2 linked regions of the Armatimonas rosea genome follow. Each later gene encodes a partner of the first gene's protein in a complex. Links are inferred from orthologs where the notes say so. Each region holds a gene or a part of one and is shown in the gene's direction. Other genes may lie near its edges.

Region 1 (5,936 bases):
CGTGAAGAAGAGCACTGCTCCGAGCGCCACAAAGCCCAGCGCCCACCAGGCCCAGGTCCGCTGGCAGCTCTTGAAGTCATCGACATCGTCCCAGGAGCGGTTCTCCCAGCCCAAGCGGTTGCCAAAAAATCCCAGGAAGACACGCGCCAGGAGCTGGAGCACCTCGACCACCATGTCTCCCCAGCCGATATTGAAGCTTGCAAACCCGATACGGAGCACAAAGCGTCCCACAATCCAGTACTTGGCGATATCGCTCATCCCGTGGTTCCAGAGCCAGATCGGGCCAAAGATCATCGCCCCGAAGTTGAAGCCACGCACCGCCCCCTCGACATCGCCCTGGAGGCCGCGGTAGGCATCGTAGCCCGTGGCGCGGATTCCCTCGTGGATATCGAGGGGCTTCTCGCGCGAGCCGGTCGGGGGTCCCGCTGTAGGCGCACTGAGGCTCGACGGTGGCGTGTAGCCTCCCGGCGAGGCGCTGTACTCGGGCGCACCTCCTCCAACGGGCTGCAAGCCCGCCATTGTCGGAGCGGGCGGCTCTGGTGCCCCTCCCCCAATGGGCGCGAGCCCCCCAATCGGAGCGAGCCCCGCGCCTCCCCCGACCGGTGTCAGGCTGGTGCGCGGCGGCGGCGGCGCGGCGGGCGTCAGGGTGCCCATCGGGGCGGGGGCGGTCTTGGCGGCCAGGTCGCGCAGACGCAGGCGCGCTTGCTCGTAGCTGGGGTCCAGCGCCAGTGCTTTCTCTAGGTGTTGCCGGGCCTCGTTGCCACGCTCGGCCACCTGGAGAGCGACCGCCAGGTTGTAGTGGTTCTTTGCGGAGGTCGGTAGCAGGGTAACTGCCTTCTGAAACGCGGTAACCGAGCCCTCCGGGTCGTGGCTCTGCCCTAGTGCGGCCCCCAAGAGCCGCCAGGTCCCCTCATCTTGGGGGTTCTGCTCCGCTGCCTGCTGTAAAAGCGTGACCGCTTCCCGAACCTTCCCTTCGCGTAAAAGCTGCGCGCCCTGGTCGCGCAGTGTCTGCTCATCTGCCATATCAACTATCTCCTTTGCGATTAGCAAGAGTATACGACTCTTTACTTCTCCTGGAGTGACACAAACGGAATTTTTTTCTTGCGAGGGGTATAATCCCGTTTCCATGAACTTGACCGCTCTGCTCTCACAGGCGGATGGCTGGAAGACCCTGGCGCAGGCCGAAGAAGCACTGCGGCAGGGTCTCTGTGCTGTCCAGCTCGAAGGAATGCCTGTCGCTGGACGAGGCTGGCTCCTGGCACGCCTCGCCCAAGACTTCTCTCAGCCTCTGGTTGTCGTGACCTACACCGACGATGCCGCGGCGCGGCTGGCGGAGGATATCGCACTCTTTGGGATCGAGGGGGTGGAGCGGCTTCCCAGCTCGCTCAACCTACTCTTAGACGATGCCGACTCGGAGCGGGATGTGCGTGGCTCGGGCAAGCGCGTGCGGCTCTTGGGCGACCTAGCACAGGGGAGCTACCCCAAGGTGCTGGTGACCACGGCCACCGCCCTGCTCCAGCTCGCCCCGCCACCGTCGGTGCTCAAGGCACGGCGCTTGACAGTCACGGTGGGCAGCACGCTCTCGCTCGACCAGACCGCCGCGCGCCTCAATGCCTTTGGCTACCGCCGCACCGATCTCGTGCAGCTTCCGGGGACGTTCGCACGGCGCGGCGATCTCTTGGATGTCTGGCCCGCCGACTCGGAAGGCCCGATTCGGATCGACCTCTTTGGCGATGATGTCGAGAGCATCCGGCCCTTTGACCCTGAGAGCCAGCGCAGCGACGGCAAGCGAGAGAGTGTCGTGATCGTCGCGGCGCACGAGATGGCCTACTCCCGTGAGCGCATGGCCGCCGCGCAAGAGACGCTGAAAAAGCAGCTCGCGGTCGCGCTGAAAAGCTTCGCCAGCGCCCCCGAGCGCGCCGAGAAGCTCCGCGATAGCGCCGAGGGCGACATTGTCAAGATCGGGCTGGCCAACTACTTCGGTGGGGTAGAGCGCTACCTGCCCCTCCTCCACCCGGATGCCGTCCCCACCGCCAGCTTCCTCCCCGAGGGTGCCCTCCTGATCCTCGATGAGCCCGCGCAGCTGGAGCCCTACGCCGAGCGCGTCCTCGATGGCATCACCAAGAGCCTCGCCGGCCGCGCCGAGCGCGGCGAGATTCTCCCCCCCTCAGGCTCCCCCAATCTTGGGGGCGGGGGGGGCCTCTGGGGCGAGTTCACCCCAACCTTCCAAGCGCTCACGGCAGCCCACCCGACCTTGCTCCTGACACTCTTGGCGCGCGCCCTGCCGTTCTTGGCACCGTCGCAGCACCTCACTGTCCAAGGCGCGCCCGCCGAGAGCTTTGGGGGACGCCCCGCCCCCCTCAAAGACGCGATCGCGACCTGGACCAGCAACGGGGCCACCGTGGCGATTGTCTCGGCGCAGGCTCCGCGGATTCGGGGTTTTGGCGTTCTGGAGACCGAGAAGGTCAAGCTGATCGACGGCCTGCTCCCCGCGGGCTTCCGCCTCCCCGAGGCCGGGCTGGTCGTGCTCTCCGATGCGGAGATCTTCGGAGACCGGCATAAGTTCAAGAAGCAGACCAAGCGCAAGGAGTTCCGCGAGGGAATGCGCATCACGAGCCTGCTCGATGTCAAGGCGGGCGACTACGTGGTGCATATCCACCACGGGGTCGGGGTCTACGCGGGGCTGACCAAGATGAACACCGCGCCGTTTCCGGGCGCGCCTCCCGTGGAGAAAGAGTTTTTAGTCATCGCCTACGAGGGCTCCGACCGGCTCTATGTACCGGTGGACCAGGTGGACCGGGTCCAGAAGTACATCGGCAGCGAGGGCGGCTCGCCCAGTGTCAATAAGCTGGGAGGAACGGAGTGGCTCAAGGCGACCGCCAAGGCCAAGCGTCAGGTTAAGGAGATCGCCGGGGAGCTGATCGCCCTCTATGCCAAGCGCCAGTCCATTGAGGGCTATGCCTACGCCCCCGACTCGCCCTGGATTCAGGACATGGAGCAGGCCTTCCCCTACACCGAGACCCCGGATCAGCTCGCGGCCATTGAAGACGTGAAGCGGGACCTAGAGTCTCCCCGCCCAATGGACCGCCTGATCTGTGGCGATGTGGGCTTTGGCAAGACCGAGGTGGCGATGCGCGCCGCGTTTAAAGTGGCGAGTGAGGGCCGGCAGGTGGCGGTCTTGTGCCCCACGACGGTTCTGGCGTCCCAGCACTTCCAGACCTTCAGCGAGCGCCTCGCCGCCTTCCCCGTGCGGGTCGATCAGCTCTCGCGCTTCCGAAGCAATAAGGAGCACAGCAAGACCATCGAAGACCTGCGGGTTGGCGGTGTGGATATCGTGGTGGGGACGCACCGGCTGCTCTCCAAAGATGTCGCGTTCAAGGACCTTGGGCTGGTGATTGTCGATGAGGAGCAGCGCTTTGGAGTCGTGCACAAAGAGCGCCTCAAGCAGCTCCGGCAGAGTGTCGATGTGCTGGCGATGAGCGCGACCCCGATTCCCCGCACGATGCACATGTCGCTCTCGGGAATCCGCGATATGTCCCTCATCAACGACCCGCCCGAGGGCCGCAGCGCGGTCAAGACCTATGTCAAAGAGTTCGATGACATGCTCATCCGCGAGGCGATCCTGCGCGAGCTCGATCATGGCGGCCAGGTCTACTTCCTGCACAACCGGGTCGAGAGTATCTACCATATCGCCAACCATATCGAGCAGCTAGTTCCCACCGCGCGCTGCAAAGTGGCGCACGGACAGATGAGCAACGACGACCTCGAAGACACGATGTTCGAGTTCTACCACAAGAAGTTCGATGTCCTGGTCTGCACCACCATTGTCGAGTCCGGGCTGGATATCCCCAATGTCAATACGATCATTATCGACAACGCCGACAAGCTCGGGCTCAGCCAGCTCTACCAGCTCCGCGGGCGCGTAGGGCGCTCCAAGGTGCAGGCCTACGCCTACCTGCTCTACCGGCGTGGGAAGAACCTCTCGACAATCGCCGAGCAGCGCCTCGATGCGGTCCGCGAGCTCACTGACCTGGGCAGCGGCTACAAGATCGCGCTCAGAGACCTAGAGCTACGCGGCGCGGGCAATCTTCTCGGGGCGGAGCAGAGCGGAACCGTGAGCTCGGTGGGCTTTGATCTCTACCTGCAGCTCCTGGAGCAAGCGATTCATGAGCTCAAGGGCGAGGAGCCGGATAAAGAGGATATCCCCCTCCCGACTGTCGATCTGCCCGTGGCCGCGACCATCCCGCAGACCTACATTCCTGCCGAGCCGCAGCGCATCCTGATGTACAAGAAGCTCGCCGCGGTCCGCGACCGCGCCGATGTCGCGCGCCTGCAAGATGAGTTCGAGGACCGCTTTGGCACGCCGCCCCCGCCGGTTTGGAATGCACTGGGGCTCCTGCGCCTGCGCCTGCGCTGCGCGGAGGTGGGGATCGAGAGCATCCAGACCGAGGCACGCCAGGTGATCGTCACCTTCAAGGCCGGAGTCGCGCTTCCCAAGCACGCGGTCCGTGCGCTCGCCGCCGCCTTCAAGCCCGCGCAGGGCTACAGCTTCGAGCCGGGAAAAGTGGTGATGAACATCCAGACCCTAAAAGTGCTCCCCCAGACCGAGGAGCTGGTCGAGTACCTCGACAAGGCGCTGAAAGAGCCCCCGCCCACCCCGGACTCCAAGTCCGAGGAGCGCCGCCGCGACATCCGCGCCAGCCTGCGAGGGAGATAGAAAAGGGCCGGCCTCATGGACGAGGCGGGCCCGCTTCGCTTCTGGCGCAAGCGCCACAAAGTCGCTCCGCGACATCCCTCCCTGCGGGCTCGGCCCGCTTCGCCGAAGGCGCACCCAAAGGGTACCCGGTCAGGGACTTTCAGGCCCTGGCTCTAAAAATCGCGGCCAAAGAGGCTGGCGATGAAGCGGACGACCATCGCCCAGAAGCCAAAGATCCAGTAGCCACGGCCGCTACTTGCCACGTCAGAGACGCCACGGGCGACTTCGTGGGCGACGCCGCGGGGGCGGAGGGGGGTTCGGTGGCGGGAGCAGGCCTTGCAGCGGTTACCAGCGGGACCGAAGACAACACATTTCTGGCAGATGGGAGTCTCGCAGCGGCCACAGCGTAGGAGTGTCGGGACTTTGGGGTGGCGCGAGCAGTAGTACGCGCCGTCTTGGCCCTCGACAGCGACGGGATCGGGCGCGGGCTCTAGCTTTGCGCCACACTCGCCGCAGAACTTCTTTTCGTCGTCGTTTTGGGCATTACACTTCTTGCAGAACATTACCCCTTCTCCTTGCGCCCATTTTAGCGTAAACTCTCTGGCATGACACTGGGATTTTTAACCGACGGACGGGTCGAGGATGTCGCCTTTGCCGCCGCCGAGGGGTTTGGCTGCCTGGAGCTGGCGCTCTTTGGGGACACGCCACTCTTCGATGACTGTCGTGCGTTTAAGGCAGCACTCGCGGAGCATCAGATCACGCTCTCTGCCGTCTCGCTCTTTGGGCAGAACTACTTTGACGAAGCCACGGGGGCGGAGCGGCTGGTGCGCTTGGAGCGCGTGATCGCGCTGACCGCCCTGCTGGGGGCACCGGTCGTGGTCTTTGGGAGCGGCTCGGGTGCCGTAACTCCAACAGCCGCGGTGCGCAAGCTCCTGCCCCTAATCCACGATGCCCAGCAGCTTGGGCTGACCGCGGCGTTCTACAACTGCCACTGGGAAAACATTATCGACCGGCCCGCCGCCTGGGACGAAGCCCTGCCGCTTGCCTCGGGAGTGGGTGTCAAGTTCGATCCGTCGCACCCGATTCAGCTCCACCGGGACTGGAAAGCCGAGCTCTACCATGCGTCGGCGCAGCTCAAGCATGTCCACGCCAAAGACGTACTGGAGGTGGGCGGGAAGTTCGTCGCCGACCCCAATCCGGGCCTAGGCTCGATCCGCTGGGAGGAGTTCTTTGGGCTGCT
Region 2 (5,210 bases), on another replicon or contig:
CTTTTTGCATCATCGCAGGGATCTGCGCGGCATCGTAGGTGTGCCCGGCATCCGTCGGGTTTAACTGCTGTGACATCAGAACCGCCGCTCCCAGGGTGAAGGCGCAGGCGACGGAAGTGATGAGCGGGTTGACCGCGGCTTCCAGCTTGTTTTCCTTCTTCGGTGGAGGAGGGGAGAAGCGATTATCTCTGATTTCAATAAACATGGCAGTCGTTATCGTCCTGTATTCTGGTTCATGGCTTGGCCCATCTTGCGCCCCATCTCCTGCCCATGCATCGCGGCCGCTTTGGCCTGAGGCGGGATATGGGCGTTCTGGATGTTCTGGGGGATCGCCGCCTCGATTTGTTTCTGATCGTTGGCCGCAATCACCTTGCCTTCGTCGTTCTTATTGCTACAGCCCAGCGCCGTGAGGGCGAGGCCTAGGAGTAGTATCAGTACAAGAGGATTTTTCATTTAGTACGGGTACCAGCCTTCCCGAGTCCAGCCCAGCGCCGAGCCCGCGGGGACATAGATATTCTTGTACCACTTGATCCCGCCGCGGGGCATCGCCTTGGCGTGGCCGTCGAGGAAGACCACGCTGACGGTCTTGTTGTGGCGGAAGCGGGGCATCATCCCACAGGTCGCCCAGTTGTTAAAGCCTGAGTTGACGCTCTCGCTGGCGACAAAGTCGCAGTCGGCTTTGCCGGGGGTATCCAGGGCGAGCTGCATCCCATCGAGCTTGTCATCGACCTCGCCGTTGTTCTTGACATAGGCGACCCAGTCCCACTCCCAGGTAGCGAAGTTCAGCCAGCCGTTGTTGCCGTCGTTGATCCCTTTTTCCATGATCCCGATCTTCTCGGTGGGGGCCTCGATCTGGGACATGGTCACCACGGGAAACGGGGACGGGTTCCAGGGGGTCTCGCCATCGCCAAAGACATCGAGGTGGAAGCCGTAGATATTGGGCTGAAACTGAGCGGGCGACGACGGGCAGCTATACGTGCCGGTGCGTGCCGCGACCCAGTCGCCGGTCTTGACACCTTGCTTGGTGTAGGGGTAGAGCATCTCCGCGATCCCGATCTGGCGACCGGAGCCGGCAACATCGTAGTACTGGACACGGGGGTAGGTCTCGTCGTAGTCCTGGAGGTACTGGACCAGCCCGAGAGCAAGCTGCTTCTGGTTGGAGAGGCAGGAGACACCGCGCGCTTTCTCACGGGCTTGGGCAAAGACAGGGAAGAGGATCGAGGCAAGGATCGCAATAATTGCAATCACAACGAGGAGCTCAATCAGCGTGAACGCCTGTTGTGGGCGTGTGTGACTTGATTTCATAAACGAGAGATCTTTCTAGGTAGAGTGTTGGTGCAGTGCCGCTGCGAGATTTAGTAAAGGTAGTTAAATACTCGGTTTTCCTATGTCTCTTTCTGCAGGGGGAAGGGAAATTATTTTGGGAGTTGTGGTAAAATCTCCCAGTGAACACTCGTTCGTCTCATGCCTCCTCGTCTCTGCACTCTCATATCGTCGTCCGTGGTGCCCGCCAGAACAACCTCAAGAACATCGACATCGATATTCCGCGCGACCAGCTGGTGGTGATCACGGGGCTCTCCGGGTCGGGGAAGTCGTCGCTGGCCTTCGACACGCTCTTTGCCGAGGGGCAGCGGCGCTATGTCGAGTCGCTCTCCGCCTACGCCCGGCAGTTCCTGGGGCAGATGGACAAGCCCGATGTGGACCAGATCGAGGGCCTCTCACCGGCGGTCTCCATCGACCAGAAGAGCACGTCGAAGAACCCCCGCTCGACCGTCGGCACAGTCACCGAGATCTACGATTATCTACGCCTGCTCTTTGCGCGTGTCGGGACGCCCCACTGCCCCAAGTGCGGCAAGCCGGTCACCCAGCAGCAGCCTAGCCAGATTGTCGATGTGGTGATGACGATGGAGGAGGGGGCGCGCATCCAGGTGCTCGCTCCGATCATCCGGGGCCGCAAGGGCGAGTACAAGAAAGAGCTGGAGGAGCTCAAGAAAGAGGGCTTTGCCCGTGTCCGAGTGGATGGCACGGTCTATGACCTAGAGAGTGTCCCCACTCTGGATCGCTACAAACAGCACGACATTGACATCGTTGTCGATAGAATTGTTGTCAAGCCCGGTGTCGAGAAGCGTGTCGCGGACTCCGTCGAGACGGCGCTAAAACGTAGTAAGGGCCTGGTCGGGGTGGAGATTGTCGGCGGCGAGGTGCTGCTCTTCTCCGAGAACTTTGCGTGTACCAGCTGTGGCATCTCCCTCCCCGAGATCGAGCCGCGGACGTTCTCGTTCAACTCCCCGTTTGGTGCTTGTGAGACCTGCCACGGCCTCGGCACCCAGTCCGAGTTCGACCCGGAGCTGATCGCCCCGGACCGCGAGATGAGTATCGGGCAGGGCGGCATCAAGTACTTTGTCTACAAGTCCGGCAAGGAGATCATGAGCGAGGGGCGCACAGCGCTCTTTGCCGCGGTCGCCAAGAAGCTGGGCTTCACGATGGAGACCCCGCTCAAGAAGCTCACCGAGACCCAGCTCCACTCGCTCTTCTATGGCATCAAGGGCAACGTGACCATGGAGTCCAAGAACCGCTTTGGGCGCACACGGCACTTCGACACCGAGTTTCCGGGGGTGATCGCCATCATGGAGCGCCACTGGAACGAGACCAGCTCGGACTACATCAAGCAGGACCTGGAGCAGTACCGCCGCAACAACCCGTGCCCTGCGTGCAAGGGCCAGCGCCTCAAGCCCGAGGCACTGGGCGTCCTCTTTGGCGGCAAGAACATCTCCCAGATCACCGCCTTCTCCATCGCCGCCGCCGTGGACTTTGTCGAGAAGCTCACCCTCACCGAGCGCGAAATGCTCATCGCCCGGCAGATATTAAAAGAGATCGGGGCGCGCCTGGGCTTCCTCAAGAATGTTGGGCTGGGCTACCTGACCCTAGATCGGGCCGCAGGCTCGCTCTCGGGTGGGGAGGCGCAGCGCATCCGCCTCGCCACCCAGATCGGCTCGGGCCTGATGGGGGTCTTGTATATCCTCGACGAGCCGAGTATCGGTCTGCACCAGCGCGACAACACCCGACTGATCGAGACCCTCGTGCGTCTGCGCGACCTAGGCAACACCATCTTAGTGGTCGAGCACGACGAAGAGACCATGGAAGCGGCGGACTGGCTGATCGATATCGGGCCGGGCGCAGGGATTCATGGTGGCTACGTGGTCGCACAAGGCCCGCCCAGTGTCGTGAAAGAGTCGCCGGACTCGGTCACGGGGGCCTACCTCTCTGGCCGCAAGAAGATCGCGCCGCCCGCCGAGCGGCGTAAAGGGGATGGTCGCAACCTGACCATTGTGGGCGCACGCGGCAACAACCTCAAGAACGTCACCGCGCAGATTCCGCTGGGCACCATGACCGTGGTCACGGGGGTCTCTGGCTCGGGCAAGTCCACCCTCATCCAGGACACGCTCTACCCCCGCCTGATGAATGAGGTCTACCGCTCGCACATGGTGGCCTCGCCGCATACCGGGATTTCGGGGATCGAGCATATCGAGAAGGTGATCGATATCGACCAGTCCCCGATTGGCCGGACGCCGCGCTCCAACCCCGCCACCTATACCGGCACCTTCGACCTAATCCGCGACCTCTTCGCCGCCACCCCCGAGGCAAAAGTGCGCGGCTACGGCCCCGGTCGCTTCAGCTTCAACGTGAAAGGCGGTCGCTGCGAAGCCTGCCAGGGCGATGGCATCCTGAAGATCGAGATGCACTTCCTCCCGGATGTCTATGTCCCCTGCGAGGTCTGCAAGGGCGCGCGCTACAGCCGGGAGACCCTGCAAGTGACCTACAAGGGCAAGAGCATCAGCGATGTCCTGAACATGTCGGTAGGGGAGGCAGTTGAGTTCTTCGAGGCCGTCCCACGCATCGCCCGCAAGGTGAAAACCATCGCCGATGTGGGTTTGGACTACATCAAGCTCGGCCAGCCCGCCACCACTCTCTCGGGCGGCGAAGCGCAGCGTGTCAAGCTCGCCACCGAGCTCTCCAAGCGCAGCCACGCTGGGACTATCTACATCCTCGATGAGCCCACCACCGGCCTGCACTTCGCCGATATCGAAAAGCTCCTCACCCTCCTTCAGCGCTTAGTGGATGCTGGAGCCACCGTCCTCGTCATCGAGCACAACCTCGATGTCATCAAGTGCGCCGACTGGGTGCTAGACCTCGGCCCCGAAGGCGGCGACGGCGGCGGGATGATCGTCGCCACCGGCACCCCCGAACAAATCGCCCAGTGCGACACAAGCCACACTGGGCGATACTTGAAGAAGATGCTGTAGAGTATTCCTATGCCGCCATTTCCTGGAATGAATCCGTACCTGGAGAGTGTGGAGCTGTGGCACAACCTGCACCACGCCCTGATTACCTGCATTGCGGGTGAGCTAAACCAGACCCTCCCTCAAGGCTTCGCTGCCGAAATGGAGGAGCAGGTCTATCTCTTGCCCCCTCAGGACTCGCTCTACCCCGATGTCGCTATCGTTCGGCGCCCCAGCTCCACACCCAACTTTGCCAGCGCACCCAATCCCACCGCAGGAGCCGTTGCGCTTGCTCCCTCTCCCTCGCTGGAGATTCGCGCCGAGCCACAAGAGATTCATACGTCGCGTGTGCGCGTCGTGACCACCAGAGGACGGCGAGAAGTCGTGGCGTTTATCGAGGTCCTCAGCCCAACCAATAAAGAGGGCGAGGGCCGCGAGGAGTACTGGGCAAAGCAAGCGGAGCTACTCGATAGCGACACGCATCTCCTAGAAATAGACTTTCTACGCGGTGGTAAGCATACCATCGCCGCTCCTGCGTCCACGCTCGCCGAGCAAACGGGCTTCTGGGACTACGTTGTCTGTCTCCACCGCGCCGGAAGTGGCCCCGTCTACCAGTGCTGGCCCTTCACCCTCCGCGATCCGCTGCCCATTGTGGTCGTCCCGCTGACGCAAGGCCACCCGGATATTGCCCTCAACCTCCCCGCGATCTTTGCGCAAGCCTGCACCCTCGGCCCCTTCGCCCGCGTCGTAGACTACTCTGCTCCCCCGAGGCCACGCCTGTCACCAAACGATGCTGCGTGGGCTGAGGAATTGCTTCGGCGCTAAAGAGCGTCGAGAAGACATCGAAAAGCTCCTCACCCTTCGCCAGCGCTTGGTCTATGCCGGAGCCACCGTCCTCGTGATCGAGCACAACCTAGATGTCATCAAGTG

What was found.
Region 2: the proteins of mfd (region 1) and uvrA are in contact, whole or in part, in a crystal structure (PDB 4DFC), measured with the Escherichia coli proteins. The link is inferred for Armatimonas rosea from one-to-one orthologs.

Annotation. Positions count from the first base shown.
Region 1 is NZ_JACHGW010000003.1:191,373-197,308, reverse strand. What follows is about bases 792-4,917. They hold mfd (transcription-repair coupling factor), read left to right. Parts: upstream 792-1,126; coding sequence 1,127-4,717; downstream 4,718-4,917. Other genes in these bases: HNQ39_RS15940 (zinc-ribbon domain-containing protein), read right to left, coding at 4,870-4,917; HNQ39_RS15950 (tetratricopeptide repeat protein), read right to left, coding at 792-1,023. Also shown: more of HNQ39_RS15950, read right to left, coding at 1-791; more of HNQ39_RS15940, read right to left, coding at 4,918-5,259; HNQ39_RS15935 (sugar phosphate isomerase/epimerase family protein), read left to right, coding at 5,302-5,936. UniProt on the Escherichia coli protein: Couples transcription and DNA repair by recognizing RNA polymerase (RNAP) stalled at DNA lesions. Mediates ATP-dependent release of RNAP and its truncated transcript from the DNA, and recruitment of nucleotide excision repair machinery to the damaged site.
Region 2 is NZ_JACHGW010000005.1:162,057-167,266, forward strand. Bases 1,105-4,504 are described here. They hold uvrA (excinuclease ABC subunit UvrA), read left to right. Parts: upstream 1,105-1,478; coding sequence 1,479-4,304; downstream 4,305-4,504. Other genes in these bases: HNQ39_RS24235 (prepilin-type N-terminal cleavage/methylation domain-containing protein), read right to left, coding at 1,105-1,305; HNQ39_RS24245 (DUF4058 family protein), read left to right, coding at 4,314-4,504. In the rest of the region: HNQ39_RS24225 (hypothetical protein), read right to left, coding at 1-205; HNQ39_RS24230 (hypothetical protein), read right to left, coding at 214-453; more of HNQ39_RS24235, read right to left, coding at 454-1,104; more of HNQ39_RS24245, read left to right, coding at 4,505-5,105. UniProt on the Escherichia coli protein: The UvrABC repair system catalyzes the recognition and processing of DNA lesions. UvrA is an ATPase and a DNA-binding protein. A damage recognition complex composed of 2 UvrA and 2 UvrB subunits scans DNA for abnormalities.